DNA from 3 places in the Micromonospora sp. 050-3 genome. Region 2 is predicted to be linked to each of the others. Evidence: predicted binding sites of a transcription regulator. Region 2 holds the regulator's gene; each other region holds the start of a gene.
The links. The regulator HrcA, encoded in region 2, represses chaperone genes, less so after heat shock. The targets are predictions, from matches to a motif close to GGTTNGCACNCTCNNNNNGAGNGTGCNAACC.
Positions count from the first base shown of each region.

Region 1: groL (chaperonin GroEL) is a predicted target of HrcA. The motif match lies at 7,461-7,491, and genes of this name have one in related genera.
Region 3: groES (co-chaperone GroES) is a predicted target of HrcA. The motif match lies at 7,172-7,202, and genes of this name have one in related genera.

Region 1 is NZ_JAJPVX010000003.1:343-10,050, reverse strand. It holds gene ACLJOK_RS27995 (glycerol-3-phosphate dehydrogenase/oxidase) at 1-1,600, opposite strand, end outside; gene ACLJOK_RS27990 (S8 family serine peptidase) at 1,717-4,254, shown strand; gene ACLJOK_RS27985 (GNAT family N-acetyltransferase) at 4,324-5,259, shown strand; gene ACLJOK_RS27980 (hypothetical protein) at 5,338-5,586, shown strand; gene groL (chaperonin GroEL) at 5,643-7,265, opposite strand; gene ACLJOK_RS27970 (hypothetical protein) at 7,539-8,702, opposite strand; gene ACLJOK_RS27965 (cold-shock protein) at 8,798-9,001, opposite strand; gene ACLJOK_RS27960 (GNAT family N-acetyltransferase) at 9,327-9,708, shown strand, end outside.
Region 2 is NZ_JAJPVX010000001.1:63,137-72,844, reverse strand. It holds gene ppk2 (polyphosphate kinase 2) at 1-400, shown strand, start outside; gene ACLJOK_RS00345 (16S rRNA (uracil(1498)-N(3))-methyltransferase) at 421-1,155, opposite strand; gene dnaJ (molecular chaperone DnaJ) at 1,157-2,302, opposite strand; gene hrcA (heat-inducible transcriptional repressor HrcA) at 2,378-3,400, opposite strand; gene ACLJOK_RS00330 (DUF4870 domain-containing protein) at 3,626-4,252, shown strand; gene hemW (radical SAM family heme chaperone HemW) at 4,319-5,542, opposite strand; gene ACLJOK_RS00320 (enoyl-CoA hydratase-related protein) at 5,562-6,350, shown strand; gene ACLJOK_RS00315 (SDR family NAD(P)-dependent oxidoreductase) at 6,393-7,157, opposite strand; gene ACLJOK_RS00310 (hypothetical protein) at 7,479-8,339, shown strand; gene ACLJOK_RS00305 (phytanoyl-CoA dioxygenase family protein) at 8,561-9,463, shown strand; gene ACLJOK_RS00300 (low temperature requirement protein A) at 9,654-9,708, shown strand, end outside.
Region 3 is NZ_JAJPVX010000003.1:320,086-329,793, reverse strand. It holds gene ACLJOK_RS29590 (DUF5319 domain-containing protein) at 1-31, shown strand, start outside; gene ACLJOK_RS29585 (response regulator transcription factor) at 208-1,023, opposite strand; gene ACLJOK_RS29580 (WhiB family transcriptional regulator) at 1,277-1,660, shown strand; gene ACLJOK_RS29575 (hypothetical protein) at 2,371-2,934, shown strand; gene ACLJOK_RS29570 (molybdopterin-dependent oxidoreductase) at 3,249-4,874, opposite strand; gene groL (chaperonin GroEL) at 5,013-6,653, opposite strand; gene groES (co-chaperone GroES) at 6,724-7,038, opposite strand; gene ACLJOK_RS29555 (THUMP-like domain-containing protein) at 7,298-8,494, shown strand; gene ybaK (Cys-tRNA(Pro) deacylase) at 8,542-9,024, shown strand; gene ACLJOK_RS29545 (sugar ABC transporter substrate-binding protein) at 9,204-9,708, shown strand, end outside.

The DNA.
Region 1 (9,708 bases), on a different contig from region 2:
CGGTGTGCTCCGCCGACTCCAGCCCTCGGTGGCTGGTCTCGAACGAGATCCGGGTCCGCCGGGTCAGCACGTCCTCCAGGTGCAGCGCGCCCTCGGCCCGCGCCGCGTAGGCGACCTCCGCCGCCAGATACTCCGGAGCACCGGCCAGCGGAGACGCCAGCAGAGGATCGGCGTCGACCAGCGCCAGCAGGTCCAGGGTCAGAGTGCCGAACCGCTCCAGCAGATGCTCCACAACGCCCACCGGCACGCCGTGCCGGCGCGCCAGGTCGGCCCGGTCCCGCCACATCGCCGGGTACCCGTCGGCACCGAGCAGCGGCAGATCGGCGGTACGCGACGAGCGGGCGCCACCGAGCCGGCGAGCGGCCCGATCGACCACGTCGGACGCCATCACCCGGTACGTCGTGTACTTGCCGCCAGCGACCAGCAGCAGCCCGAGCATCGGCTCGAAGACCGCGTGCTCACGCGAGAGCTTCGAGGTCGAGTCGGCCTCGCCGGCCAGCAGCGGCCTCAGCCCGGCATACACCCCCTCGATGTCGGCGGTGGTCAGTGGCCGTTCCAGCACGGTGTTGACCTGCTGGAGGAGGTAGTCGATGTCGCGGGCCGAGGCGGCCGGGTGGGAACGGTCCAGCCGCCAGTCGGTGTCAGTGGTGCCGATGATCCAGTGCCCGCCCCACGGGATGACGAAGAGCACCGAACTCGCCGTACGCAGGATGAGCCCCGTCTCGCCGGTGATCGCCGAGCGGGGCACCACCAGGTGCACCCCCTTGGAGGCGCGCACCCGGACGCCGGGGCGCAGGCCCACGTCGTTGAGCATTCGGGACATGTCGTCGCTCCACACGCCGGTGGCGGCGATGACGGTGCGGGCCTGCACCTCGAACTCCGCGTCCGGCGAGCCGGGCGGCGCCTCCAGGTCCCGGACGCGGACGCCGGTCACCTCGCGCGCCTGCCGGATCAACCCGACGGCGCGGGCACTGCTCACCACAGTGGCGCCGAGGCTGGCCGCGGTGCGGGCCAGGGTGACCACCAGCCGGGCGTCGTCGACCTGCCCGTCGTAGTAGCGGATCGCCCCGGCCAGCGCGTCGGCCCGCAGACTCGGGAAGATCCGCCGGGCGCCCTCCCGGGTCAGGTGACGGTGCAGGGGCATGCCCCGACCACCACCGAAGACCCCGGCGAAGACGTCGTACGCGGCCACCCCGGCGCCGTAGTACGAGCGGCGGAAGACCCGGGCCGGCAGGTCCCGCAGACCCCGCCCGGCCGGCAGCGGCACCATGATCGGCACCGGGCGTACCAGGTGTGGCGCGAGCCGGGTGGCCAGCAGGCCGCGCTCGGTGAGCGCCTCGTGGACCAGGTGGAACTCCAACTGCTCCAGGTAGCGCAGGCCACCGTGGATGAGTTTGCTGGACCGGCTCGAGGTCCCGGCAGCAAGGTCACGCGCCTCGACCAGCGCCACCTTCAGGCCTCGGGACGCCGCGTCCAGAGCGGCACCGGCTCCGGTCACCCCGCCCCCGATGACCAGCACGTCGAAGCGCTCGGCACGCAGTCGACGCAGGTCGGACGCACGGCGGACCGGTGAGAGCTGACCGGCGACGGATCGGGAGATATTGGGGTCGCGCACCCGTCCACCGTAACCGCCGAGCCACGGTGTCGACATTCGCCGCCCGCCCGGGAACCCGACGCTCGGGTCGAAACCCTTCGTCGTAGTCGTAAGGTTCTCGGATGCACGGTCAACCTGCGCAACCCGGTTCCAGCGACAGCAGTTCCCCGTGGCCGGTCGTCGCGGCCGTGCTGGTCGGCTGCTGGACGGTTGCGATCACAGTGGGCACCCAGACCGGTGGCTGGCTCACCGACCAGGTGCTGCTGGGCTTCGGACGGGACCGGCTCGGCTGGCTCTGGCCGGTGCTCGGCCTGGCCACCGTCGTGCTGGCCGGCACGCCCGCCCTGCTGCTGGCCGTCCTGCCCCGGTCGGCCGCGGTCCGGGCCACCGGGCGGGCCTGGCTGATCGGAGCACTCGCGCTCGGCGTGCTCACACTGCTGCGGGTCGTGCCGCTGGTGCATCACGAGGCTTACCTCGCCGCGCTGGCCGGTGCCGCCCTGCTCGGCGCGCTCGCCGTGCGCTGGTCGGCACGCCGGTGGGCGTACCCCGGGCTGGTTGGCCCGGTCGGCGGCCCGGCACCCACCGGCGACGCCGACACCACGCGGCCCGAGGCCACCGGAGACGACGACACCACGCCGCCCGCAGCCACCGGACAAGGCGACACCACGCGGCGGAGGTCGCTCGGTTTCGGCCCGGTGCCGCTGCTCGCGCTCGCCGCCGGGTTGGCGCTGCTGCTGCCGTGGGCCTGGCTGGGCGCGCTCGGCGGTCTCCTGGAGACCGCGCTCGCGCTGCTGGCGGCCGCCGCGCTCGGGGTGCTGGCCGCGACTCTGCTGGACGCCCTCTTCTGGGCCCCGTTCGCGGTTGGGCGACCGCCCCGACCGGCTCGGCTGGTGCTGGTCGGCGGCATGGTCGCCGGGGTGGCGCTGCTGCTGCTCGCGGCCGGGACCGGCCAGTCCGGCGCGCAGCTGCCCGCCCTGCTGACAGTGCCGCCGGTGGGTTTCGCGCTGGCCGCGCTCTGGGCCGCGACCTGGCGGCCCACCGCCGACCCGGCCGAGGCCACCCGCGCCGGCCGAACAGCGACCGGCTGGCTCGTGGGCCTGGCCGCGCTCGGCCCGCTGGCCTTCACCGACCCGGAAGAGATCAGCCTGCTGCTGGTCGGCACCCGGGACATCCCGTTCTGGGTGGCGGCCGCCGCCGGCGTCGGGCTCGCCGTCGCGGTCCTGGTCGCCATCGGGTACGCGGTGCTGCTCGCCCGCCCGACGGCGCGCACCCCGAACAGGCGGTTCGCCGCGGTGGCGGCCGTGGTGCTGCTGGTGACGTTCGGCGTTGTCGACCTCGGCCCCGGCCAGCCGGGCCTGTACGGCGAGCGGCTGTTCGTGGTGCTGCGCGCGCAGGCCGACCTGAGCGATCTTCCGGCCGCCGCGCCGGGTCGGGCCGGGCGCGACGCCCGCGCGGCGGAGGTCTACCGGCGGCTCGTGACGACCGCCGAGCAGAGCCAGGGCGACCTGCTCCGGGGGTTGAACCGGCTGCGCCTCGACCCGGTGTCGTACTACCTGGTCAACGCGGTCGAGGTGGACGGCGGCCCGGCGGTGCGGGCCTGGCTCGCCCGCCGGCCGGAGGTGGCACGGGTGCTGGTCAGCCAACGCCTGCGCCCGCTGCCGGCCCCGGCCGGGCAGAGCCGGGGCACCGCGCCCACGCCCACCGGCCCGCAGCGGAACATCCTCCAGATCGGCGCCGACCGGGTGTGGTCCCAACTCGGTGTCACCGGCACGGGCATCGTGGTCGGCAGCTCCGACTCGGGGGTGGACGGCGGCCATCCGGCGCTGCGAGCCGGGTTCCGTGGTGGGGACGACTCCTGGTACGACCCGTGGGACGACACCCGGAGCCCGACCGACCAGGGCGGACACGGCACCCACACGGTGGGCAGCGCGGTCGGGCGGGACGGCATCGGGGTGGCACCGGACGCGCAGTGGGTGGGCTGCGTCAACCTGGACCGCAACCTCGGCAGCCCCGCGCACTACCTGGACTGCCTCCAGTTCATGTTGGCGCCCTTTCCGGCCGGCGGCGACCCGTTCACCGACGGCCGTCCGGAGCGCGCCCCGCAGGTGCTGACCAACTCGTGGGGCTGCCCGCCCATCGAGGGTTGCGACCAGCGCGTCCTGCGGCCGGCCACCGCAGCCCTGGACGCCGCCGGGATCTTCGTGGTCGCCGCGGCCGGCAACACCGGCCCGTGGTGCGCGTCGATCGACGACCCGCCGGCCCCGTACCCAGACGTGCTGACAGTGGGCGCTGTGGACGCCCAGCGGCGGGTCGCCGAGTTCTCCTCGCGCGGGCCGGTGCCGGGTGGCTCGGGTAAACCGGACGTGCTGGCGCCGGGGGTGGGTGTGGTCTCGGCCATGCCGGGCGGCACGTACGCCGCGCTGGACGGCACGTCGATGGCGACCCCGCAGGTGGCCGGGGTGGTCGCGCTGATGTGGTCGGCGAACCCGGCGCTGGTCGGCGACGTGACCCGGACCCGGCAGATCCTTCGGGACACCGCCACCGCGGCGACGCCCACCTATCGCTCCGACAGCCCCTCCGACGCCTGCGGCTCCCCGTCGAACGTCACCGGCGCCGGGCAGGTCGACGCCTACGCAGCGGTTCGCGCCGCCCAGCAATAGGCAGGTTTCCTTCCTGAAGTGCTGAGCCGGGGGTGCGACTCGACACCCGGTGATCTAGGGTCGGCGACCATGAACGCCGAGATCACCGTCACCGAGCTGACCGCCGACCTGGTCCCCAGCGTCGTACAGCTCTGCCAGCAGGCTCTCGACCTGCCCGAGGACGCCGCCGAGGCGGCTGCCATCGTTGACGTGCTCTGGACCCGGGCCACCGCCGACCGGCCGGTGGTCGGGCTGGGCGCGTACCGGGGTGCGGACCTGATGGGGGTGCTGATCTGTTCGGTGTCGTCGACCGAGCCGGGGATCGGGCACGTGGACCTGGTAGCGGTCCTTGCGGAACAGCGGCGTCGGGGCGTCGGCCGGGCGCTGCTCCAGCGGGCCGAGCGGGTGCTCGCCGAGCGCGGGGCGACCGAGGTGCTGCTCGCCGGAAATCCGCCGTACTACGCGTGGCCGGGCATCGACGTCCGCTACACGCCGGCGGTCTGCGCCGCCCTCGCGCTCGGCTACCAGCAGGACCGGACCGCCTGGAACATGACAGCGGACCTGTCGTACGACGGGTCGCCGGCACTGCGGTCCACCGAGGCGACCGAGCGGCGGCTGGCCGACCAGGGCGTCACCGTGCGCCGGGCGGAGCCGGCGGACCTGCCGAGGCTGACCGAGTTCGCCCGGTCCACCTTCGGCGGGACGTGGGACGGCGAGTTGGCCGGGTCGGTGGGGCGTGCCGACGCCGGTTGCCACCTGGCGGAGCGGGACGGCGAGTTGCTCGGCTTCGCCGCGTACGGGTCGTCCCGGCCCAGTTGGTTCGGGCCGATGGGCACCGCGCCGGCCGCGGAGGGGTCGGGCATCGGCGGGGTGCTGTTGCGGCGCTGCCTGCGCGACCAGCGGGCGGCGGGGCTGGACCGGGCACAGATCGGCTGGGTAGGGCCAGTGCCGTTCTATTCGGGTAGCGCGAGTGCGTGGATCGAGCGGGTCTTCTTCCTGTACCGGCGAACCCTATCCGGGGCATAACCGGGGCAAACAGGACATTGATCCATTCGCCCGCACCGGCCATCGACGCCCCCTACCGTTTCGGTAGAGGAGGCAGCCATGACCACGGATGACAACCAGACCGAGGACGGCACGCCGATCACCTGGAAACCGGTGGGTGAACTCCCCGGCCAACTGCCGTTCGACCGGCTCGACTACGGCGACGCCGAGCAACTGGCCGAGATGACCACCGACGGTGAGCCGTCGGTGGTCGAGGAGCCGCAGGAGATGGTGGACGCGCCGATCCAACTGCTTCCGCCGTACAACCGGGCACATAAGCGGCGCAACCAGCGCCCACTACCGACCTGACGACGAACGGGGCGGACCGCGTCAGCGGCCCGCCCCGTTCGGTGTCGGAACTGGACTCAGAAGTCCATGTCCCCGCCACCCGGGCCAGCCGGGGCAGCCGGGGTCTTCTCCGGCTTGTCCGCGACAACGGCCTCGGTGGTGAGGAAGAGCGCCGCGATGGAAGCGGCGTTCTGCAGCGCCGAGCGCGTAACCTTGGCCGGGTCGATGATGCCCGCGGCCAGCAGGTCGACGTACTCGCCGTTGGCGGCGTTCAGACCGTGACCCGCTTCGAGGTTACGGACCTTCTCCACCACGACGCCGCCCTCAAGGCCGGCGTTGACGGCGATCTGCCGCAGCGGGGCGTCCAGCGCGACCTTGACGATGTTCGCACCGGTCGCCTCGTCGCCGACCAGGTCGAGCTTGTCGAAGGCGGTCTTGCCGGCCTGAACCAGCGCGACGCCACCACCCGGGACGATGCCCTCCTCGACGGCGGCCTTCGCGTTGCGAACGGCGTCCTCGATGCGGTGCTTGCGCTCCTTGAGCTCGACCTCGGTGGCCGCGCCGACCTTGATCACCGCAACGCCGCCGGCCAGCTTGGCCAGCCGCTCCTGCAGCTTCTCCCGGTCGTAGTCGGAGTCGCTCTTGTCGATCTCGGCCCGGATCTGGTTGACCCGACCCTGGATCTGCTCGGCGTCACCGGCACCGTCGACGATGGTGGTCTCGTCCTTGGTCACCACGACCTTGCGGGCGCGGCCCAGCATGTCGAGGCTGGCGGCGTCGAGCTTGAGGCCGACCTCCTCGCTGATGACCTGGCCACCGGCGAGGATGGCGATGTCGGTCAGCATGGCCTTGCGGCGGTCACCGAAGCCCGGCGCCTTGACGGCGACCGACTTGAAGGTGCCACGGACCTTGTTGACCACCAGGGTGGCGAGAGCCTCGCCCTCCAGGTCCTCGGCGATGATCAGCAGCGGCTTGCCCGACTGCATGACCTTCTCCAGGATCGGGAGCAGGTCCTTCACCGACGAGATCTTGCTGTTGGCGATCAGGATGTACGGGTCGTCGAAGACGGCCTCCATACGCTCCGGGTCGGTCATGAAGTAGGCCGAGATGTAGCCCTTGTCGAAGCGCATACCCTCGGTGAGCTCCAGCTCCAGCCCGAAGGTGTTGCTCTCCTCGACGGTGATGACGCCTTCCTTGCCGACCTTGTCCATCGCCTCGGCGATGATCTCGCCGACGGTGCTGTCGCCAGCGGAGATGGAGGCGGTGGAGGCGATCTGCTCCTTGGTCTCGACGTCCTTGGCGAGCTTGGACAGCTCCTCCGAGACGCTCGCGACAGCGGCCTCGATGCCCCGCTTCAGGGCCATCGGGTTGGCGCCAGCGGCCACGTTGCGCAGGCCCTCGCGAACCAGGGCCTGGGCCAGGACGGTCGCCGTCGTCGTGCCGTCACCGGCAACGTCGTCGGTCTTCTTGGCGACCTCCTTGACCAGCTCAGCGCCGATCTTCTCGTACGGGTCCTCGAGCTCGATCTCCTTGGCGATGCTCACACCATCGTTGGTGATGGTGGGGGCACCCCACTTCTTCTCGAGCACGACGTTGCGGCCCTTGGGGCCGAGGGTCACCTTTACGGCGTCGGCGAGCTGGTTCATGCCCCGCTCAAGGCCGCGGCGAGCCTCTTCGTCGAAAGCGATCATCTTGGCCATACGGCGTTGTCCTCCTGGACACTCACGGGCCACCCGAGTTTGTGTGCCCCGGATGGGCCGCCTGGTGTGCGCACCTTGGGACGTCGCCACCTGGCGACGACGACGTCCTTCGGCCGGGCCGGATAGCCCGCGACGACCGGCCATGTGCCGCCCCGGTGTCTCCACACCGGCGCAACCTGGCCCCACCGTCCCGACCGCTGGCACTCACGGTATGCGAGTGCCAATGACTTGTTTAGCACTCTCCCCTGCCGAGTGCAAGCACGATGGGGCCGCTCAGCCGAGTTCCGCAGCCAGCCCGGGAGTGTTCACCGGCCCCTCATGGGCGCGCTGCTCGGCGTACGTCACCAGCAGACCGATCATCTGAGCGAGGTGGGCCGGCAGGACCAGCACTGCGGTGATACCGATCACCACCACCGTCCCGGCGGCGGTACCCGCCGAGGAGAACGGATCCGTTCCGAACGCGGAGGTGCCAACCCCTTCCAGGCCACCGGGGATCAGGGTGCCGACGATCACCGCCGCGGCCACCAGGGCCACCCGACCGAGCAGCAGGCCGAGCCGGTCGTGGAACATCCGGAACGATCGACCGATCGGGTTGTGGCGTTCGAAGAGATAGACCGGGCCGGCCATGCTCAGCGCGAAGGCCAGGTAGATGCCCGGCAGCACGCAGAAACAGACACCGATGCCGATCAGCAGACTGACCAACAGGGTCCAGCCCCACAGCCCGAGCGCCCGACGCAGGCCGTAGCGCAGCGCGGACTCCAGGTCAGCCGGCTGACCGGCCGCCTGTCGGGTGATCACCCAGGTGCCGGCGGCCCACCCGACGGCCTGCACCAACCCGACCACCAGGCTGCCGCCGACCAGCAGGACCAGGAGGCTCAGCAGTTCGGCAGCGAAATTGTCCGGCAGCGCGGGGGTCGACGTCGATTCGGCCTGGGCGGCCCACTTCGCCGACGGGTCCAGCCCGAGGGAGATCACCGAGAGCACCGCCGCCGGCAGCACCTGGGTGAGCAGCATGATCGGCACCAACTGCCGCCAGCCCCGGCGCAGCGCTCCCCCACACCTGTTGAACCAGCCGCCGATGCCGGCACCGGGCGGTGTGACCAGGGCGTCGTTCGGGTCGAACCCGTAACCCGGCGGGTACCAGCCAACCGGCGCCCCCGGGTACCACGGCTGCCCGCCGTAGGGACCCGACCCGGGCGGGTAGCCCCCGGTAGGCGGGAACGCCCAGCCTTGCGGCGGCGGGGCCGCACCCCAGGCACCCTGCCCGGGATCCCAGCCGGGCGGCGGACCGGCGGGGCTGGAGGGCAGGCCAGCCGGGGGCGGGCTCGGCCCCCAGCCGGGCGGCGGACCGGCGTGGCCGGGGCTGCCGGCGGGCGAGGACGGGTCCGGCTCCCCCGACCCGGAGGACGGAGTGGGCGGGGGTGGCTGGTCGGTCATGAACGCTCCTCAGCATCGGCTGGAACGGTTCACGATCTTCCCGGCTGCGCGCCCCAGCCGCAGCCCCGACTCACGGGGCCGATCGGCCAGGAAGCTCAGTCGATGACGCGTACGCGCTCCGCCTGCGGGCCCTTCTGGCCCTGGGCGATCTCGAACTCGACCCGCTGACCGTCGTCCAACGCCTTGTAACCGTCCATCTCGATCGCGGAAAAGTGGACGAACACGTCCTGACCGCCGTCGACGGCGATGAAGCCGTAGCCCTTTTCGGCGTTGAACCACTTCACGGAGCCCTGTGCCACGGTGCACTTCCCTCACTCTGCGCGGCGTTGCCTGACTCGGCGCTCGGCACGGCCGGGCGCCCTCGACCACCGACTCAGCGATCGATGACCGCCATTGGAATAGGTGACCGAAATCGCACGCTACACGAGGAGTGACGGCCGCGCACGGCCGCAAATCGGACACAGTTCCGGGCGTCCCGGCCGCGCTGATCGGCCGGGTTCCCGAGCCACCGAATTCGCCAGCGTCATTGCGAAATGGAGGACGGGTCGAGGGGCGCTCCCGAGGTGACCGGGATCGGGCCCAGCTCCCGAAACGCCGTCCCTCCCCTGTGGTAGGCATGCGGACATGACCACCGACATGGGCTCGCCGGCCCTGCGGCTCGCGGAGATCCGCCGGGTCCGGCCGGAGGACGCCGCCCGGATGCGGGCGCTGCGCCTGGAGATGCTGGCCGACGCACCGTTGGCCTTCCTGGAGACCCTGGCGGACGCGGCGGCCCGACCGCACAACGAGTTCGCCGCCCGGGTCGCCTACACCTCGGCCGGTGCCACCAACGCGCAGTTCATCGCCGACCCGGGCGGCCGGCTGGTCGGGCACGCCGGTGGCACGACCCACCCGAACGAATCAGGGCTGACCGTGATCTACGCCGTGTACGTCACGCCGACCTGGCGCGGCAGTGGCCTGCTCGGCGAGCTGATCGACGGGGTGGCCGCCTGGTCGCGAGCCTGTG
Region 2 (9,708 bases):
ACGGATGCTGGTGCGCTCAGGTATCCGGCTGGTCAAGTTCTGGTTCTCCGTCTCCCAGAACGAGCAGCGCACCCGGTTCGCGATCCGTCAGGTCGACCCGGTCCGGCAGTGGAAGCTGTCCCCGATGGACATCGCCTCGCTCGACCGGTGGGACGAGTACACCGAGGCCAAGGAGGCGATGTTCTTCTGGACCGACACGGCCGACGCGCCGTGGACGGTGGTGAAGAGCAACGACAAGAAGCGGGCCCGGCTGGAGGCGATACGGCACGTGCTGCACCGCTTCGACTACACCGGCAAGGACCCCGAGGTGGTTGGCACACCGGACCCGCGGATCATCGGGCCGGCCGGGCTGGACCTACGGCCGGAGGAAGAGGTGGTGCCGGTGTTCCCCCGGCCCTGACCGAGCCAGCCGCCGACGGGTCACCAGCGGCCGAGGCGGGCGGCCAGCACGCTGAGGGCCGCCACCCCGGCGGTGGAGGTGCGCAGCACGGCCGGCCCGAGGCGTACGGGTCGCCCGCCGGCTTCGGCGAAGGCGGTCAGCTCGGCCGGCGCGATGCCACCCTCCGGGCCGACCACCAGGACGATCTCGCCGGTGGAGGGCAAATCGGCCGTGGTGAGCCGGTCCTCGGCCTCCTCGTGCAGCACGAACCCGGCGGCGGCACCGGCGATCCGACGGGCCACCGTGGCGGTGGACTCGTCCGGCGCACCGGCCACCACCGGCAGCCACGGCCGGCGGGCCTGCTTGGCCGCCTCCCGGGCGGTGGCCACCCACTTTTCCCGGGCGCGTACGCCCCGGTCGCCGCGCCACTGGGTCACCGAGCGCGAGGCCGCCCAGGGCACGATCTCGTCCACCCCGACCTCGGTCATCGCCTGCACGGCAAGTTCGCCCCGGTCGCCCTTGGCGATGCCCTGCACCGTCACCAACCGGGGTACTGGCGCGTCCGCGTACCCCCGGGAGGTGACGGTGACCTCCAGGCTGCCCCGGCCGACGGCCGTGACCACGGCGGCGGCCGTGCCGCCTCGGCCGTCGGCGAGCAGCAACTCCTCGCCGACGCGCAACCGCTGCACTGTGGCGGCGTGGTGCCCCTCCGGGCCGTCCAGGGTCAGCGCGTCGCCGGTGGGCAGCGCCTCGACCAGGAAGAGCGGTGCGGACACCTCAGGCGTGCCCGTTGAACGCGTCGCGCATCCGGGAGAAGAAGCCGCCCTGCTTGGATAACTCGGCGACCTCCTCACCACGGGTCTTGGCGAAGTCGCGCAGCATCTTCTCCTGGTCCGGGTCGAGCTTGGTCGGAGTCCGCACGTCCAGGTGCACGTAGAGGTCGCCTCGGCCGGTGCCGCGCAGGTGCGGCACGCCCCGGGCGCGCAGTCGCAGCGTGCTGGCCGGCTGGGTGCCGGCCTTGACGTCGACGGTCTCCTCGCTGTCCAGCGTCTTGATGGTCAGCCGGGTGCCCAGCGCCGCCGCCGTCATCGGCACTGTGACCCGGCAGTGCAGGTCGTCGCCCTTGCGGGAGTACACGTCGTGCGGGCGCTCGTGGATCTCCACGTAGAGGTCGCCGGCGGTGCCGCCGCCGGGGCCCACCTCGCCCTGCTGGGCCAGCCGGATCCGCATGCCGTCCTCGACGCCGGCCGGGATCTTGACGGTCAGCGAGCGGCGGGTCCGCACCCGGCCGTCGCCGGCGCAGGTGGGGCAGGGGTGCGGGATGGTGGTGCCGTAGCCCTGGCACACGGTGCACGGCCGGGCGGAGACCACCTGGCCGAGGAAGGTGCGCTGCACCGACTGCACCTCGCCCCGACCGCCGCACGCCTCGCAGGTCGCCAGGTGCGTGCCGGCGGCCGTGCCGGCACCGGAGCAGGTGGTGCAGAGGACAGCGGTGTCGACGGTGATCGGGGCCTCGACGCCGAACGCCGTCTCGTGCAGGTCGAGTTCGAGCCGCAGGATCGCGTCGGCGCCCGGGCGGGTACGCGGGCGTGGGCCACGGGCACCACCTCCGGCACCGCCGAAGAACGCGTCCATGATGTCCTGGAAACCGACGAACGGGCCGGCGCCTCCGGGGCCACCCGGGCCACCGGCGCCGCCACCACCCGGGGCGAGCGGGTCGCCGCCCAGGTCGACGATCTGCCGCTTCCGGTCATCCGAGAGGACCTCGTACGCGGCGTTGATGTCCTTGAACTTCTCCTGAGCCTCCGGGTCCGGATTGACGTCCGGGTGGAACTGGCGCGCCAGCTTGCGGTAGGCGCGCTTGATCTCGTCATCGGAGGCTTCCCGGCTCACACCGAGAATGCCGTAGTAGTCCCTGGCCACTGCGTTCCGTGTCCTCATGTTCGTCTCGCGTTGTGCCGGTCGGCGGCCGCAGCCGGCCGCATCGGCCCTGACCAATCAGTTCTGGGCCAGCAACTCGCCCACGTAGCGTGCCACGGCGCGCACCGTGGCGATGTTGCCGGGGTAGTCCATCCGGGTGGGCCCCAGCACCCCCAGGCCGCCCAGGATGGTGGTGCCCGGGCCGTACCCGGTGCTGACCACCGAGGCGGCGCGCAGGTTGTCGAACTCGTTCTCGTCGCCGATCAGCACACGGGTCGTGCTTGGCTCGGTCTCACCGATGAGCTTGAGCAGCACGACCTCCTCCTCCAGAGCTTCGAGGATCGGCCGCAGGGAGCCCTGGAAGTCGAGCAGGCCGCCCCGGGTGAGGTTCGCGGTGCCGGCGAGCGCGATCCGCTCCTCGTGCCGCTCGACGAGCGTCTCCAGCAGAACGGTGGCGAGCGTGGTCATTGTCGGACGCAGCCCGGTCGGCGCTTCCTCGACCAGCGCCTGCACCAGCGGTGGCGTCTCGGACAGCCGGGCGTTGGCGAGCTTCTCGTTGATCAGTCGGCGCAGGTCGGTGACGTCGTCGGCGGGCACCGGCCCGGGCAGCTCCACGAGTCGCTGCTCCACCCGCCCGGTGTCGGCGATCATGACGAGCATCAGCCGGGTGGTGGAGATCGGCACCAGCTCCAGGTGACGCACCGAGGAGCGGGCCAGGCTCGGGTACTGCACGACGGCGACCTGCCTGGTCAGCTGGGCGAGCAACCGCACTGTGCGGTGCACCACGTCGTCGAGGTCGACCGCGCCGACCAGGAAGCGCTCGATGGCCCGGCGCTCGGCCGGGCTGAGCGGCTTGACCCGGGACAACCTGTCGACGAAGAGGCGGTAGCCGCGGTCGGTGGGCACCCGGCCGGCACTGGTGTGCGGCTGCCGGATGTAGCCCTCCTCCTCCAGCACGGCCATGTCGTTGCGAACCGTGGCCGGGGAGACCCCGAGCTGGTGCCGCTCGACCAGCGCCTTGCTGCCGACCGGCTCCTGGGTGGAGACGTAGTCTTCGACGATGGCGCGGAGCACGGCGAGTTTCCGGTCGTCGAGACCCATCCTCCGCACCTCCTGTCGCACGTCGGCCGCCGGCGCTCCGGGCCGGCCGGGCCGTACTGGCACTCGACTGTAGCGAGTGCCAGTCTACGTCGGCGGACCCGCCGACGCGATGATCAACGGCCACCCGCCGGTGCGGCCCACGCCACGCTGTTGGGCCGATCGGCCCGCACTGCCAGGCGGTGTCGCTCTGGTGCGGCGTTGCCATGGGCCCCTACCGTGACATCCATGACTGAACCTCCTCGCCCTCCCGGGTCGGGCGACCCCGGCAACTACCCGCCGGAGCCCACCTCCCCAGGCCCGTTCCCGTCGGCCGAGCCGCCCACCGCACCACTGTCCGGGGCTCCCGGCCCGGCCGGCTATCCCCCGGCCGGTGGCTATCCTCCGCCCACCGGTGACCAACCGCCGTCAGGCGGCTACCCTCCGGCAGGCGGCTACCCCCCGCCCGGTGGCTACCCCCCGCCCGGTGGCTACCCGGCCGGTGGGGCCTACGGCGGCCCCGGTGGCGGCTACGCCAACAACGAGGACAAGACCTGGGCGCTGGTCGCGCACTTCGGCGGCGCCCTCGGCGCGCTGGTCAGCTTCGGTCCGCTGGGCTTCGTCGCCCCGCTGATCGCCTACCTGGCCCGCGGCCAGCAGTCGCCGACCGTCCGGGCGCACGCCCTCGCCGCCCTGAACTTCCAGATCCTCTGGTCGATCATCGCGTTCGTGCTGCTCTTCGTGAGCTGGTGCCTGCTCTTCCTGCCCAGCATCGCCGTCGTGGTGATCCAGATCCTGTTCGGGATCATCGCCGGCATGAAGGCCAACGAGGGCACCCCGTACCGCTACCCGATGACGGCCAACTTCATCAAGTGAACCGGGCCGGCCGCTCCCCCGGCCGGACTGGTTCACCGCTGCCGCGGTCCAGGGGCGGTGGGCCACTCAGGGCAGCAGGTCGCGGACGACAGCGTCGGCGAGCAGCCGCCCGCGCACTGTGAGCACCGCCCGGCCGGCGGCGTACTCGTCGGCGGCCAGCAGGCCGCCGGCGAGCGCCCGTTCGGCGCCGGCCCGGCCGGTGGCGTCGAGCACCGCCAGCGGGAGGCCGCTGGCCAGCCGCAGCCGGAGCATCACGTCCTCCATGTGGGCCTCGTCGACAGTGAGCACCTCTCGGGCCAGGCCGGGAGACGCGCCCGCGGCCAAGCGTTGGGCGTACGCCGAGGGGTGTTTCACGTTCCACCAGCGCACCCCACCGACGTGGCTGTGCGCCCCCGGCCCCAGCCCCCACCAGTCCGCGCCGGTCCAGTAGAGCAGGTTGTGCCGGCAGCGGGCCTCCTCGGTGCGGGCCCAGTTGGAGACCTCGTACCAGGAGAGCCCCGCCGCGTCGAGCGCGGCCTCCGCGGCCAGGTAGCGGTCCGCGGCCACGTCGTCACTGGGGTACGCCAGCTCGCCGCGCCGCATCCGGGCGGCGAGCCGGGTGCCGTCCTCGACGATCAAGGCGTACGCGCTGACGTGGTCCACTCCGGCGGCGACGACCTGCTCCAGCGAGGCGGCGAAGTCCTCGGCCCGCTCCCCGGGGGTGCCGTAGATCAGGTCCAGGTTGACGTGCTCGAACCCGGCGTCGCGCGCCTCCAGGGCGGCGGCGGTGGCCCGGCCGGCGCTGTGTTTGCGGTCCAGGATCGCCAGCACCCCCGGGGAGGCGGACTGCATGCCCAGCGAGATCCGGGTGTAGCCGGCGGCCCGCAGCAGCTTCAACGATTCCGGGGTGACCGACTCGGGGTTGGCCTCGGTGGTCACTTCGGCGTCGGCGGCCAGCCCCCAGGTGCTGTCGATGCCGTCGAGGATGCGGGCCAGGTCGTCGGCGGGGAGCAGGGTGGGCGTGCCGCCGCCGACGAAGACGGTGTCGACCCGGGGCGGCGGGGTGTCGCCGAGCACCCGGGCGGCGAGCGTCAGCTCGGCCAGGACGGTGTCGGCGTACCCCTCGCGGCTGGCGCCGCCGCCCAGCTCGGAGGCGGTGTAGGTGTTGAAGTCGCAGTAACCGCAGCGGCTGGCGCAGAACGGGACGTGCACGTACACGCCGAAGCCGCGCGCGCCGACCGCAGTGGTGGCGGTGGCGGGCAACGATCCGTCGACGGGGACGGTCTCACCATCTGGAAGGACGCCGGGCATGGCCACTAGTGTGCCCGGCATGACCTCTCCCGACGTCCTCGTGCGGGTCGCCACGGCCCGCGGGGTGACCACCCTCACCCTGGACAGCCCGCACAACCGCAACGCGCTCTCCACCGGCCTGATGACCCAACTGCTGGCCGGGCTGGCGGACGCGGTCGCCGACGAGGCGGTCCGAGTGATCGTGCTCGACCACACCGGCCCGGTCTTCTGCTCCGGCGCGGACCTGAAGGAGACCGCCGCGGCGTACGCCAGCGGCACGGTGCCGGCCGGGATGCTGGGTGACGTGCTCGCGGCGCTCTGGGAGTGCCCGAAGCCGGTGCTGGCCCGGGTCGGCGGGCCCGCGCGGGCCGGTGGGCTTGGCCTGATCGCCGCCGCCGACCTGGCGGTCTGCGCCGACGAGGCGACCTTCGCGTTCACCGAGGTACGCATCGGGGTGATCCCGGCGGTGATCTCGGCGACCGTGCTGCCCCGGCTGCACCCCCGCGCCGCCGCCGAGCTGTACCTGACCGGCGAGACCTTCGACGGTCGTCGCGCCGCCGAGATCGGCCTGGTGACTGCCTCGGTCCCGGCGGACGGGCTGGACGACGCGGTACGGGGCTACTGCGACTCGCTGGTGCGCGGCGCGCCCGGGGCGCTGGCCGGCGCGAAGGAGCTGCTGCGCCGACCGGGTACCGCCGAGTTGCGCGCCGACCTGGCCCGACTCTCCGCCGTCTCGACCGGCTACTTCCTGTCCGACGAGGGGCGCGAGGGCGTCATGGCGTTCCGCGAACGTCGACCGGCGCGCTGGGTGCCCGCCTTCGACGACTGACGGTCGGGGCGCCACCGGGAGCGGTGGCGCCCCAAGGCTGGGTCACCAGGCGGTCGCGCCGCCGTCGACCGGGTAGTTCGCCCCGGTGATGTACGACGCCCGGTCGGAGGCGAGGAAGACCACCAGCTCGACGACCTCCTCGGGGCGCGCGAAGCGCTTGAGGAGCGTCTTGGCGGTGATGGCGTCCCGCGCCTCCTGGTTGTCACCGAGGTCGCGTTCGCTGGCCGGGGTGAGGGTGGGCCCGGGGCTGACCGCCACCGCGCGGATGCCGTGGGGCGCGCCTTCGAGCGCGAGCTGTCGCGTCATGCCGATGATGCCGGCGTTCGCGGCGGTGTGACCGACCATCGGCGGGACGTGGCCGCCGATCAACCCGGCCATGGAGGCGGCGCTGATGATGACACCGCCGCCCCGCCGCACCAGGTGCGGCCAGGCGAACTTCGACACGAAGTACGGAATGTCGAGTTCTCCGGTGATGGTGTAGCGCCAGTCCTCCACGGAGAAGTCGGGCATCGGGCCGAAGCGGAGCGCTGCTGCGTTGTTGTAGACCACGTCGAGCCCGCCGTAGGCGGCCGCGGCGTCGTCGACGAGCTTGCGTACCTGCTCGGGGTCGGTGAGGTCGACCGGCGCGATGCCGGTCATCTCGCCGCCGGCGCGACGGACGAGTTCGACGGTCTCGTCGTTACCGGCGACCTGGAGGTCGGCCCCGACGACCTTTGCGCCCTCGCGGGCGAAGGTCAGCGCCGCGACGCGGCCCAGCCCACCGCCGGTGCCGGTGATCAGCACGACCTTGCCATCGAGCGTTCCCATGGAACTCCTCCTCGGTTGACGACCAACGCGCCCGGCATGGGTGGTAGGTCGGATTGATATGTCAACTAGGTTAAGTCCTTGACCGGTCAATCGCTTCCCGTTATCGCTTACCCGGTGACGCGCACGACAGCCCCGCACCGGGGCCTGTGACAGAACGGCGCGGCAGGTGAGATCGCGACCGGAGCGGGAACGTCGCCAACCGGTACGCGACAGCGGAGCCGCCCCCGAACCGGTCGGAGTCGGCCAGGCTGGGCCCGAACTACTCGGACGACCCGCAGAGGGCCTGCGGGGACGTACGCTTGGCGAACTGTCGATCTGGGGGTGTGGGTGCGAACTCGGGCAACCGTGGCGGGTGGAGTGGTGCTCATCCTCGTCGCCGTGATCGCGATCTGGCTCGTCGTACGGCAGGTGGGCGACAACCTGAGGTTGCCGTTGGTGGCACGGAAGTGCACAGTGCAGGCCGACGGACGGGTCGCGCTGGACGCCGACCAGATGGCAAACGCCGCGACCATCGCCGCGATCGGCGCGAAGCGCGGAATGCCCGAACGGGCCGTCGTGGTCGCGCTCGCCACCGCTTACCAGGAGTCCGGGCTGCGCAACCTCGCCGACGGCGACCGCGACTCGGTCGGCCTGTTCCAGCAGCGGCCGAGCCAGGGCTGGGGCACTCCGGCGCAGATCCGTGACCCGCGCTACGCGGCCAACCGGTTCTACGCGGCCCTGAAGAAGGTGCGTGGCTGGGAGAAGATGCGGGTCACCGATGCCGCCCAGCGGGTGCAGCGCTCGGCGTTCCCCGAGGCGTACCAGAAGTGGTCCGACGACTCCGAGGTGCTCAGCCGGGCCCTGCTCGGCGACGCCAGCGGCGCGGTCGCCTGCTCGGTGGGGCGTACCCCGGCGATGCACGGCGCGGCGGCGGCCGCGCAGCTGACCCGCAACCTGGTGCTCGACTGGGGGTTGAAGGGCACCGACCCGACCAACCCGACCGGGTTGGCGGTGACTCCGGGCGACCAGCGCGACGGCTGGCGGTACGCGCACTGGCTGGTCTCGCACGCCCAGGACCACGGGGTCAAGCGGGTCCGCTTCGGCGACCTGGAGTGGACCGCCCGCGACGGCTCGTGGGGCCGGGTGGACGGTCGGCAGAGCCCCGCCGGCCAGGTGGTGGCCGAGGTGTTCAACGAGGGTTGACCGACCCGGATCTCTTAACCGGCAGTCACCGCACAATCGGGCAATACCTGCCAAATCGCACTATTGATCGCCCAGATCTCACCCTGTGCGTTTCTCTCGCTGCGTGGGGTCCCACCGTGGCCCGATCCCGCGCCACACCCTCCCCGATGCCTGGACCACCGCGTTACGATCGGCGGCCTGTGCCAGAAAAGGTTTCACCTCATGGGGAGGGGTACGACGCGGTGTTCGATTACGGCGACCGGACCGGTTACGAACCGATCAGCGACACTGACCGCAAGGAGTTCCACGAGCAGGGCTTCCTCCTGCTGCGCAACGTCCTGACGGAGGACCACCGGGCGGCGCTGGAGGCGGCGGTCGACCGCGTCTACGCGGAGGAGCAGGCGAAGGGCACCACCAAGAAGGACGGGACCCTGCACCTGCTGGGCTTCCTGGAGCGCGACGAACTCTTCGGTGAGCTGCTGACCCACCCGATCGCCTTCCCGTACATGTGGGGGCTGGCCGGCTGGAACATCTACACCCACCACAACCACCTGGACGTCACCCCGCCGGCCGCCGAGCCGGAGAAGCCGTACTGGGGTTGGCACCAGGACGGCTACCGGCAGAACTCCGACCCGGAGACGATGGACCCGAACCTGCCTCGGCCGATGTTCTCGCTGAAGGTCGCGTACGTGCTGTCGGACCTCTCCGAGACCGGCCGCGGCGCCACCAAGGTCATCCCGGGCAGCCACCTGAAGAACTCGCTGCCCCGGCCGGCGGACCTCACGGTGCAGAACCCCGACCCGGAGGGCACGGTGGAGATCACCGCCAACCCGGGCGACGCCTTCATCTTCGACCGCCGGCAGTGGCACTCGCGGTCGACGAACCTGTCGACCATCACCCGCAAGATGCTCTTCGTCGGCTACACCTACCGGTGGATCCGTCCGCTGGACGAACTGCACCCCGACGTGAACGGCGAGTGGTACCGCAACCGCACCCCGGTGCAGCGCCAGCTGATCGGTGAGGGCACCCACACCGCCAACTACTGGGGCATCAACTGGGACGGGTACGTCGACGACGAGATCCCGCTGCGCAAGGAGCTCAAGGAGCGCGGTCTGCTCGACCGCAACATCCCCTGGCTCCGCTGATCCACTGCCCGTAGGACGGCCCCCTGCCGACGCTCAGCGTTGGCGGGGGGCCGTTCCACGTCTGCGGACCCGACCATTCGGGCCGAGCCCGTTCCGGCCACCGGAGACCGCACTGTCGGTAGCGTGGCGGGTGCGCAGGTCGGGGCGCGGCGCCCCCGCCCAGGGCGTGGGTGGCACAGGAGGCAGCGCAGTGACATCCGCTCCGCTCCCCCGGATCCTCCGCCGCCGCGGCGAGCCGGAATACC
Region 3 (9,708 bases), on a different contig from region 2:
CGAGCCGGGCGCCCCGACCGCCACCAAGTGACGCCGCCGGGCGGCGGGTGCCCCCGCTGCCGCGCGTCCCGGGTGCTCCGCATACCGCGCGTCGTGCCCTGCTTCCGCGCGTCCCGGGCGCCCTGCTGCCGCTTGGCGTGCCCTGCTGCCCCGCGGCGTGCCTGGGCTGCCGCGCGGCCGGCCCGGCTGCCGCGCGACGCGCGTATGTCAGGCGACCAGACCGGCGCGGAAGCCCGCCGCGACCGCGTGTGCACGGTCCCGGGCGCCAAGCTTGCGGAACAACCGGCGGGCGTGCGTCTTGACGGTGTCCTCCGAAACGAACAACTCCCGGCCGATCTCCGCGTTGCTCTTGCCCTCGGCCATCCCGAGCAGCACCTGAAGCTCACGCTCGGTGAGGCCGATCGACGCCCGACTGGGTCGGGCGTTCGGGGCGGGACGGCCCTGGTCGGTCTGCCCCGCCGACTCGCCGGCCCCCGCCTCCGCCTCGTCGTCGCCCCGCTGCACCGGCACGGACGCCAGCCCGGCAGGTCCGTCGGCGGCCGTGGCGGCCCAGCCGGGCTCACCGGAACCACGCGGCGACGGCCCGGAGCGGCCGGAACCACCCACCGCCGCCGCATCCCGAGCCGGATCGGTGATCCGCTGCCGGGAGGCTCGGCCGGGCGCGGTCAGCAGAAGTAGTGCCTTCGCCACCGCGCTGGTCAGGTCATGGTCGACATTCTGGATGAGCCCCCGGGCGCCGGCGCTGATGGTGGCCGCCGCGGCCTCGGACTCCTCGGTGCCGAGCAGCAGCACCGCCGCCTGCGGCGCACGCGCCAACACCCGGCGGACGAAGCCGGCGCTGTCCGGCCGGGTGAGTGCCGTGTCGGCCAGGACCACGTCGGCCGGCCGCTCGGCCAGCCGCAGCATCACCTCGGGATCAGAGACGGCGGTACGAACGATCGCGGACAACCCCAGCCGCGCGGCAGCAGAAGTAAGGTGCTGGGCCGCGAGTGGTGTCCGAACGCACACAAGAACGGTACGCACTGTGGTCTCCTCTCCGCCAACGAGCAGACCATGACGCGGTCGGCTGGGGAGGGGGTTCCCGGCAATCCTTCGAACTTTTCCGACAGATGGGGCAAAAGCGGCAATTTCCCGGACGTTTTCGATCACAGACGTGTGAGTTGACGACAGCCCGGGTACCGGGAGATCCAGGCCGGGAACGGTGCGCCTGCGCGGCCCGCCGCCCGGATGCCGGCCATAAGGATTCTCGCGGAGCCGCGCGGGAGGAGGGGTGCTGATGTCGAACGTACGTAGACTGCCCGGACCCATCGTCGATCTCTGGGACTGGCAGCGACTCGGTGCCTGCCGAGGGCGCGACAGCGCCCAGTTCTTCCACCCCGACGGTGAGCGTGGTTCGTCCCGGCTGCGTCGCGAATCCGCCGCCAAGTCGGTCTGCCGTGCCTGCCCGGTCCGCGCCGAGTGCGCCGCCCACGCCCTGGCGGTACGCGAGCCGTACGGCGTGTGGGGTGGCTTCAGCGAGTCGGAGCGCCTGCGACTGCTCGCCGTCGGCTGGGAGGACTTGGCAGACCGCCGGCACGCCCGGGTCGACGTCGCGCGGCTGGAGGCCCGCCTGGGCCGCCCGCACAAGTCGACAGTCCCGGCCCAACGCAACGTCGCCTGACCCGAGGCGTCCCCAACATCCGCGAAGCCGTGCCCCCGCCCAGGGGGCACGGTTTCGCGCCGTTCATGCGGTTCGGTGCGGTCAGGGTCCCCGCCGCCGCCGACACGGCTGCGATCCACTCGGGTTCCTTGATGTCGGGGCATCCCGCCCGCGAGGACACCCCGATTTCAATGACCCCGAATGGATCAAGCCGAGCGCGCGGTCGCGAGGGCAAGCAGAGACGATGCCCTGGCGAGGTTTGTCCGGTCTGGGGTATTCAGGCCCGGCGCAGGGTTTAGGCTGCTGCGAGGTACGCGGCCTTTTGTCCAGTGATCGGATGCACCCGTGGGCCGGAATCCTGGCGGGGTCGGGGTCGTTACATACCCTGACGATCGCAGTACCACCGACCCGCCGCCCGAGCGCTGGGGGCTGGTCGCGCAGGTGGGAATGCCAGCCAGCACCCGGTCGTTACAGTCCCCACGAACGACCGACGGGCACCGCCCCGACGAGGGTGCCGGCCCCGGAATGACCCCGGGCCCCCGGTCGTTACACCTGGACCCGGCGCCACGAGCCCTCCGCTCGCCAGGCCGCCGACCCGACGCCCGACAGGCGTCAACCCCCCAGACTTTCCCCCCTTTGTTAGTGCAGCGCCGGACGAGGTGCTCACACCCGTGACTGCCGTTTCCCCGATCGGTGTGTGCGGGTGTCCTACCCCCGAAGGAGCTCCCCCCATGAACACGATCTTCCGTAAGAGCATGCTGTCTGTTGCTGGTCTCGCGTTCGCCGGTGGTGTCTTCGCCGGTCCGATCGCCGCCCACGCCGCTACCCCGGCTGTGGACGCCAAGCCCGTCGCCGTGGCCGTGCAGTCGGCGCCGAAGCCGCAGGGCGACCAGTCCCACATCACCCTCAACGACGAGCAGACCGCGAACGCCAAGGCGATCATCGCCGCCACGAAGAAGGCCGGCCTGCCCGAGCGGGCCGCGGTCATCTCGATCGCAACGAGCCTGCAGGAGTCCAAGCTGGAGAACCTCGGCCACCTCGGCGACATGAACGACCACGACTCGCTGGGCCTGTTCCAACAGCGCCCGAGCTCGGGTTGGGGTACCCCGGAGCAGATCACCAACCCTGAGTACTCCACCACCGCGTTCCTCAAGGGCCTCAAGCAGGTCGACGGGTGGCAGGACATGCCCCTGACCGACGCGGCACAGACCGTGCAGGTGTCGGCCTACCCGGACGCCTACGCCCAGTGGGAGCAGCAGGCCACCGACCTCGTCGCCCAGCACTGGAACAGCTGACCCACACGGCAAGACCACAGCACCACACCGACCGCTGGCCGGCACCCCCAACCCGGGTGCCGGCCAGCGGCCTTTCTGCGCACGGAGCCCGCAGATCTTGGACACTTTCCGTTCCGCGCGAACGGAAAGTGTCCAAGATCTGCATGCACGGTCTGGGTACCACCGGTCAGCCAGCCGGCCCGACCGACCCGCAAGGCCGGTCGCGAACCAGCCCGCCGACCCACAGAACAGGTCGCGGACACAGCCCACCGACCCCTGAGCACGTCGCGGACACAGGTCGCGGTCGCAGCCCGGGGGCGACGTCAGGCTGTTGGTCAGCGGACGGTGACGGTGATCGTGTGCCAGCCGGTGGCGCCGTCGGGGACGACGTCCTGCGTACGGTCAGTCTGGGTTTCACCTGTCGCGTCGGTCGCGCGGACCTGGAGCCGGTGTTCGCCCGGTGTGGCGTCCCAGCGCCAGGACCATTGCACCCAGGTGTCCACCGACACGGCCGGGGCCAGCGCGGCTTCCTGCCACTGGCCGTCGTCGACGCGTACCTCGACTCGACGGATGCCCCGGTGTTGCGCCCAGGCCACACCGGCGACGGTCACCGGTCCGGCGGTCAGCCGGTTACGCCCCCGGGGCGTGTCGATCCGCGACTGGGTCTTGATCGGCCCCTGGGGGGACCAGCCGCGCGGCACCCAGTACGCGTCGAAGTCGGCGAACCGGGTCAGCTCCAGTTCGGTCACCCACTTGCAGGCCGACACGTAGCCGTAGAGGCCCGGCACCACCACCCGGACCGGGAAGCCGTGTTCGACCGGCAGCGGCTCGCCGTTCATACCGACGGCCAGCAGGGCGTCCCGTCCGTCGCGCAGCGCGGCGGTGGGGGTGCCGCAGGTCCAGCCGTCGACCGACCGGCCGACGACCTGGTCGGCGTCGTCGTCCGGCTCGACCTCGTCCAGCAGTTCCCGCAGGGGTACGCCGAGCCACAGGGCATTGCCGATCAGGTCCCCGCCCACCTCGTTGGAGACGCAGGCCAGCGTGACGTACCGCTCGACCAGCGGTCGGGCCAGCAGATCCGCGTAACTGTAGGTGCGCTCCCTGCCGACCCGTCCGTGGATCCGCAGCCGCCAGGTGTCCGGGTCGACCTGGGGCACTACCAGCGCGGTGTCGATCCGGTAGAACCCGAAGTTCGGGGTGACGTACGGCGCGAGCTGGGTCAGCGAGAGGTCCGCGCCCGCCGGCACGGCCGGTGCGGCGGCGACCGGCGCGGGCAGGCGGATCGCGTCGCGGGCTGCGGACACGCCTCGCCGCCCTGCCAGCCACCGGCCACCAAGACCGGCCACCACGGCCGTGCCGAGAAGCACTCCGCTTCCGGTGAGGAACCGCCGCCGCGACTCCGGGTCCACTTCGGCGGGCCCGACGGGTTCGACAGCCGCCGTCGGCCCGGCGGGAGTCACCGGCACCGGCCCTGCCGGAGACACCGGACGAGTGGGCGGCGTGGGTGGTGACCAGGACCAGGGGTCCAGCTCGAGCGGTCCGCCGATGAACAGCCAGAGCACCAGGGCGCCGAGACCGGCGCCGACCAGGGACGGCAGCGCGTCGGCGAGGTCTGCGCCGGAGCGGGTCAGCGCGGCGGCAGCGCCGATGGCGCCGAACGCGGCGATGCCGGCCAGGCCGAGTGCCAGCCGGCGGATCGCCAGTACGCCGAAGAGGGCGGCGAAGCCTCCCAGCAACACGGCCGTGCCGACCAGCAGCGCGATCTTGTCGGCGGTGCCGAAGAGGTCGATGGCGAGTTGCTTCAGCGACTCGGGGACGGCGTCGACGATGACCCCGCCGACCGCTACCAGGGGCGCCGACCGGGGGCCGGTCAACACCGCGACCGGTTCGGCGATCCCGATCGCGACGGCGGCGGCGGTGATTCCGGCCAGCGCGGCGTACCGCCGTGACGTGGTGCTCATCGGCCCAGTGTGCGCGATCATCTCGCCCGGTCGCCAACAACGTCAGCGTTCGGTAATGACTGACCTACCAGCCGGCGAGAACGAGCCGGGGCGCACCGCCGTACGGCGGTGCGCCCCGGAACGCGTGTCGCTACCGGGTCAGAAGCCCGGGCCGTGCTGGTGGCCGTGACCGTGGCCGTGGCCGCCGCCGGCGGACTGCTCGGCCTGCTCCGGCTTCTCGACCACAAGGCTCTCCGTGGTGAGCAGCAGACCGGCGATCGAGGCGGCGTTGGTGACCGCGTTGCGGGTCACCTTCACCGGGTCGATGATGCCGGCCTTGACCAGGTCGACGTACTCGCCCTTGGCGGCGTCGAGGCCGTTGCCCCACTCCAGGTCGGCGACCTTCTGCGTCACGACGTAGCCGTCGTGACCGGCGTTCTGGGCGATCCAGCGCAGCGGCTCGACGAGCGACTTGCGCACGACCGAGACACCGATCTTCTCGTCACCGGTGAAGCCCAGGTCGTCGTCGAGGACCGAGCGGATCTGCACCAGGGCGGCGCCGCCGCCGGGCACAGTGCCCTCCTCGACCGCAGCCTTGGTCGCCGCGATGGCGTCCTCGATGCGGTGCTTGCGCTCCTTCATCTCGACCTCGGTCGCGGCGCCAGCCTTGATGACGGCGATGCCACCGGAGAGCTTCGCCAGCCGCTCGGCCAGCTTCTCCCGGTCCCAGTCGGAGTCGGAGGCCTCGATCTCCTTGCGGATCTGGGACACCCGGTCGGCGACGTCGGCCTTCTGGCCACCGCCGTCGACGATCGTGGTGTTCTCCTTGTCGACCACGACGCGCCGGGCGGTGCCGAGCACCTCAAGGCCGACCTGGTCGATCTTGTAGCCCAGCTCCGGGGCGACCAGCTCGGCGCCCGTGGAGATCGCGATGTCCTGGAGCATCGCCTTGCGCCGGTCACCGAAGCCCGGGGCCTTGACCGCGCAGACCTTGAGGGTCTTGCGCAGCGAGTTGACCACCAGGGTGGAGAGCGCCTGGCCGTCCACGTCCTCGGCGATGATCAGCAGGGGCTTGCTGTTCTGCAGGACCTTCTCCAGCAGCGGCAGCAGCTCTTCGATCGCCGAGATCTTCTGGGTGGTGACCAGGATGTACGCGTCCTCAAGGACGGACTCCTGGCTCTCCAGGTCGGTGACGAAGTTCGGCGAGATGAAGCCCTTGTCGAACTGGAGACCCTCGGTCACGTCCAGTTCGGTGGTGAGCATGGAGCCTTCCTCGACGGTGATGACACCGTCGCGGCCGACCCGCTCCATCGCCTCGGCGATCAGGTCGCCGATCGTGGCGTCCTGCGCGGAGATCGTCGCCACGTTCGCGATCGACTCTTTGCTGGTGACCTCGGCGGCACGGCCGAGCAGCGCCTCGGAGACCTTGGCGGCCGCCGCGTCGATGCCCCGCTTGAGGCCGGCCGGGTTGGTCCCGGCGGTCACGTTGCGCAGACCCTCGCGAACCATCGCCTGGGCCAGCACTGTCGCGGTGGTGGTCCCGTCGCCGGCGACGTCGTTGGTCTTGGTCGCCACCTCCTTGACCAGCTGCGCGCCAAGGTTCTCGTACGGGTTGGTGAGCTCGATCTCCTTGGCGATGGTCACACCATCGTTGGTGATCGTCGGCGCACCGAATTTCTTGTCCAGGACGACGTTGCGCCCGCGCGGGCCGAGGGTGACCTTGACCACGTCCGCGAGGGCGTTGACACCGTGCTCCAGCAGGTGCCGGGCGTCGTCCGAGAAGCTCAGGATCTTCGCCATTTATGTCCCTTCGAAGCGCCATTGCCCCGGCCCGGCGAGCCGGACCGGGGCATTGGCACTGATCGGTTGCTTACTTCTCGATGACCGCGAGGACGTCGCGGGCGGAGAGCACCAGGTACTCCTCGCCGGCGTACTTGACCTCGGTGCCGCCGTACTTCGAGTAGAGGACGGTGTCGCCGACCTGCACGTCAACCGGAACCCGGTTGCCGTTGTCGTCGACGCGCCCCGGGCCCACAGCGAGGACGGTGCCCTCCTGCGGCTTCTCCTTGGCGGTGTCGGGGATCACGATGCCCGACGCCGTGGTGGTCTCAGCCTCGTTCGCCTGGACCACGATGCGGTCCTCGAGCGGCTTGATCGCAACCTTGGTCGCGGTAGTCACGGGCATACCCTCCTGGGGTACTGGTTTCGTTGCTGGCCAGCGGGGCTGACCAGCGTCAATCTGCCTCATGCCACCGGGCGGTGCCGTCGTCGCGGGTGCCGGTCCGCCTGGCGTGCGCACCCGGGTCGCGAGACCCGGACGCTGGCACCCTCAGGGTGAGAGTGCTAATCGCAGGTTATTCCGTGGCTAGCACTCCGTCAAGGAGAGTGCCAGCGCGTCGCGCCCCGCCAGCCAGGATTTCCGGGTCAGCCGGGACAATGGCCGGGTGGATCTCGATCAGCTGGCGGCGCTGCGTACCCCAGAGGGGTCGGCCGCGCTCACGGCGGCGGCCGACCTGGCCGGCGGTGATCCACTGGTCGCGGCGTCGGCGCTGCGCGCGACCGGGGTGCCGCCGACGTTGGCCGCGGCGGCCCTCACCCAGGCCGAGCTGCGCCACCGGGCGGTGGGCAAGTTCGGCCCGGCCGCCGCTGGGATGTTCCTCACCCGTCCCGGCCTGGAGCAGGCCACCCGCCGGGTGGTCGCCGACCGTCGGGCCGCCCGGCTGTACGCGGCCGGCGTGCGCACCCTGGCCGACCTCGGGTGCGGGCTCGGGGCCGACGCGCTGGCCGCCGCCCGTGCCGGCATCCGGGTGTACGGGGTGGAGGCCGACCCGGTGACCGCGGCGATGGCCGCCGCCAACGCCGAGGCGGCCGGCCTGGCCGAGCTGTTCAGCGTCGAGTGCGGCGACGCGACCGGGTTCGACGTGTCAGGGGTCGACGGGGTCTTCTGCGACCCGGCCCGCCGCACCACCGGCACCGGGCGGCGGATCTTCGACCCTCGCGCCTACTCGCCACCGTGGGACTTCGTCACCGGGCTGGCCGAGCGGGTGCCGCGCACAGTGGTGAAGGTCGCCCCGGGCCTGGACCACGCGCTCATTCCGGTCGGCGCGGAGGCCGAGTGGGTCGGCGTGGACGGCGACCTGGTCGAGGCCGCGCTCTGGTGCGGCGAGCTTGCGGAGGTGCCCCGCCGCGCCACCCTCTACCGCCAGCGGGGCGCCGAGGCGCACCTCCACCAGCTCACCGGCTCGGGTGCCGCCGAGGCACCGGTCGGGCCGCCGCGCCGCTACCTGTACGACCCGGACCCGGCGGTGGTCCGCGCGCACCTCGTGGCCGAACTGGCCACCGAACTGGACGCCACCCTGGGCGATCCGAGCATCGCCTACCTCTACGCCGACCAGCCGATCCGCACCCCGTACGCGCGCTGCCTGGAGATCACCGACGTGCTGCCGTTCTCACTCAAGCGCCTGCGGGCGCTGCTGCGCGACCGGCGGGTGGGCCGGGTCGAGATTCTCAAGCGGGGTTCGGCGCTCACCCCGGAACAGCTCCGGCGGGACCTGCGGCTGGCTGGGGACGCGGCGGCGAGTCTGGTGCTCACCCGGGTCAACGGCGCACCGACGGTGCTCGTCGGCCAGCCGGTCGCCTAGCGTCGCCTAGCGTCGCCTCGGCCAGCCGGTCGACTAGCCTCGTCGCTGTGGCGGGACAGGGCACGCCGGCAACGGCACTGTTGGTCAGGCGCGGGATCGCGCATCGCACCCATCCGTACCGGGTGGCGCCGGACGCCCCGAACTACGGCGCGCTGGTGGCGGTGGCGCTCGGCGTGGCACCGGAGCGTGTGTTCAAGTCGCTGGTGACCGAGGTCGACGGCGCGCTCACAGTAGTGGCGGTCGTCCCGGTCACCGGCGAGCTGGATCTCAAGGCGCTCGCGGCGGCGGTCGGTGGCAAGCGGGCGGCGTTGGCCGACCGGGCGGTCGCCGAGCGGGCCACCGGTTACGTACGCGGTGGAATCAGCCCGCTCGGGCAGCGTCGACGGTTGCCCACAGTGCTGGACGAATCCGCGCTGGATCTCCCGACGATCTACGTCTCGGCTGGTCGGCGCGGTCTGCAACTCGAACTGGCCGCGGCGGATCTGGTGGCGCTGACCGACGCCCGCACCGCGCCGTTGCAGACCCACTGACGACAGTCGTTACGTCGACTCCCCCGTGGGATACCCGGGGAGTAACAGTCGCGTTGCTGAATTGTTATCGCTCCCAACAAACTATGCACCTGCGCGGTCTTGTGGAGCCGGTGTGACGCGAAATACGTTGCCGGACACAACAAAACAACACCTCCCCCACCTCCGAAAGGACCCTGCACATGCGTAAGGGGATCCTCACCATCGCCGCCGTGGGCCTGCTCACGACCGGCGGCTTGACCGCCTGTGGCGACGACTCCGGCGACAAGGCCGCCTCCGCCAAGACCCCCAAGATCGGCGTGATCCTCCCGGACAGCAAGTCCTCGGCCCGCTGGGAAACGGCGGACCGTCGGTTCCTGGAGGAGGCGTTCAAGGCCGCCGGCGTCAAGTACGACATCCAGAACGCCCAGAACGACAAGACCGCCTTCCAGACCATCGCCGACCAGATGATCACCGGCGGCGTGACCGCCCTGATGATCGTCAACCTGGACTCCGGCACCGGCAAGGCCGTGCTCGACAAGGCCAAGTCGCAGGGTGTCGCCACCATCGACTACGACCGGCTCACCCTCGGCGGCTCCGCCCAGTACTACGTCAGCTTCGACAACGAGACCGTCGGCAAGCTCCAGGGCGAGGGTCTGTCGAAGTGCCTGACCGAGAAGGGCGCCAAGAACCCCGTCGTGGCGTACC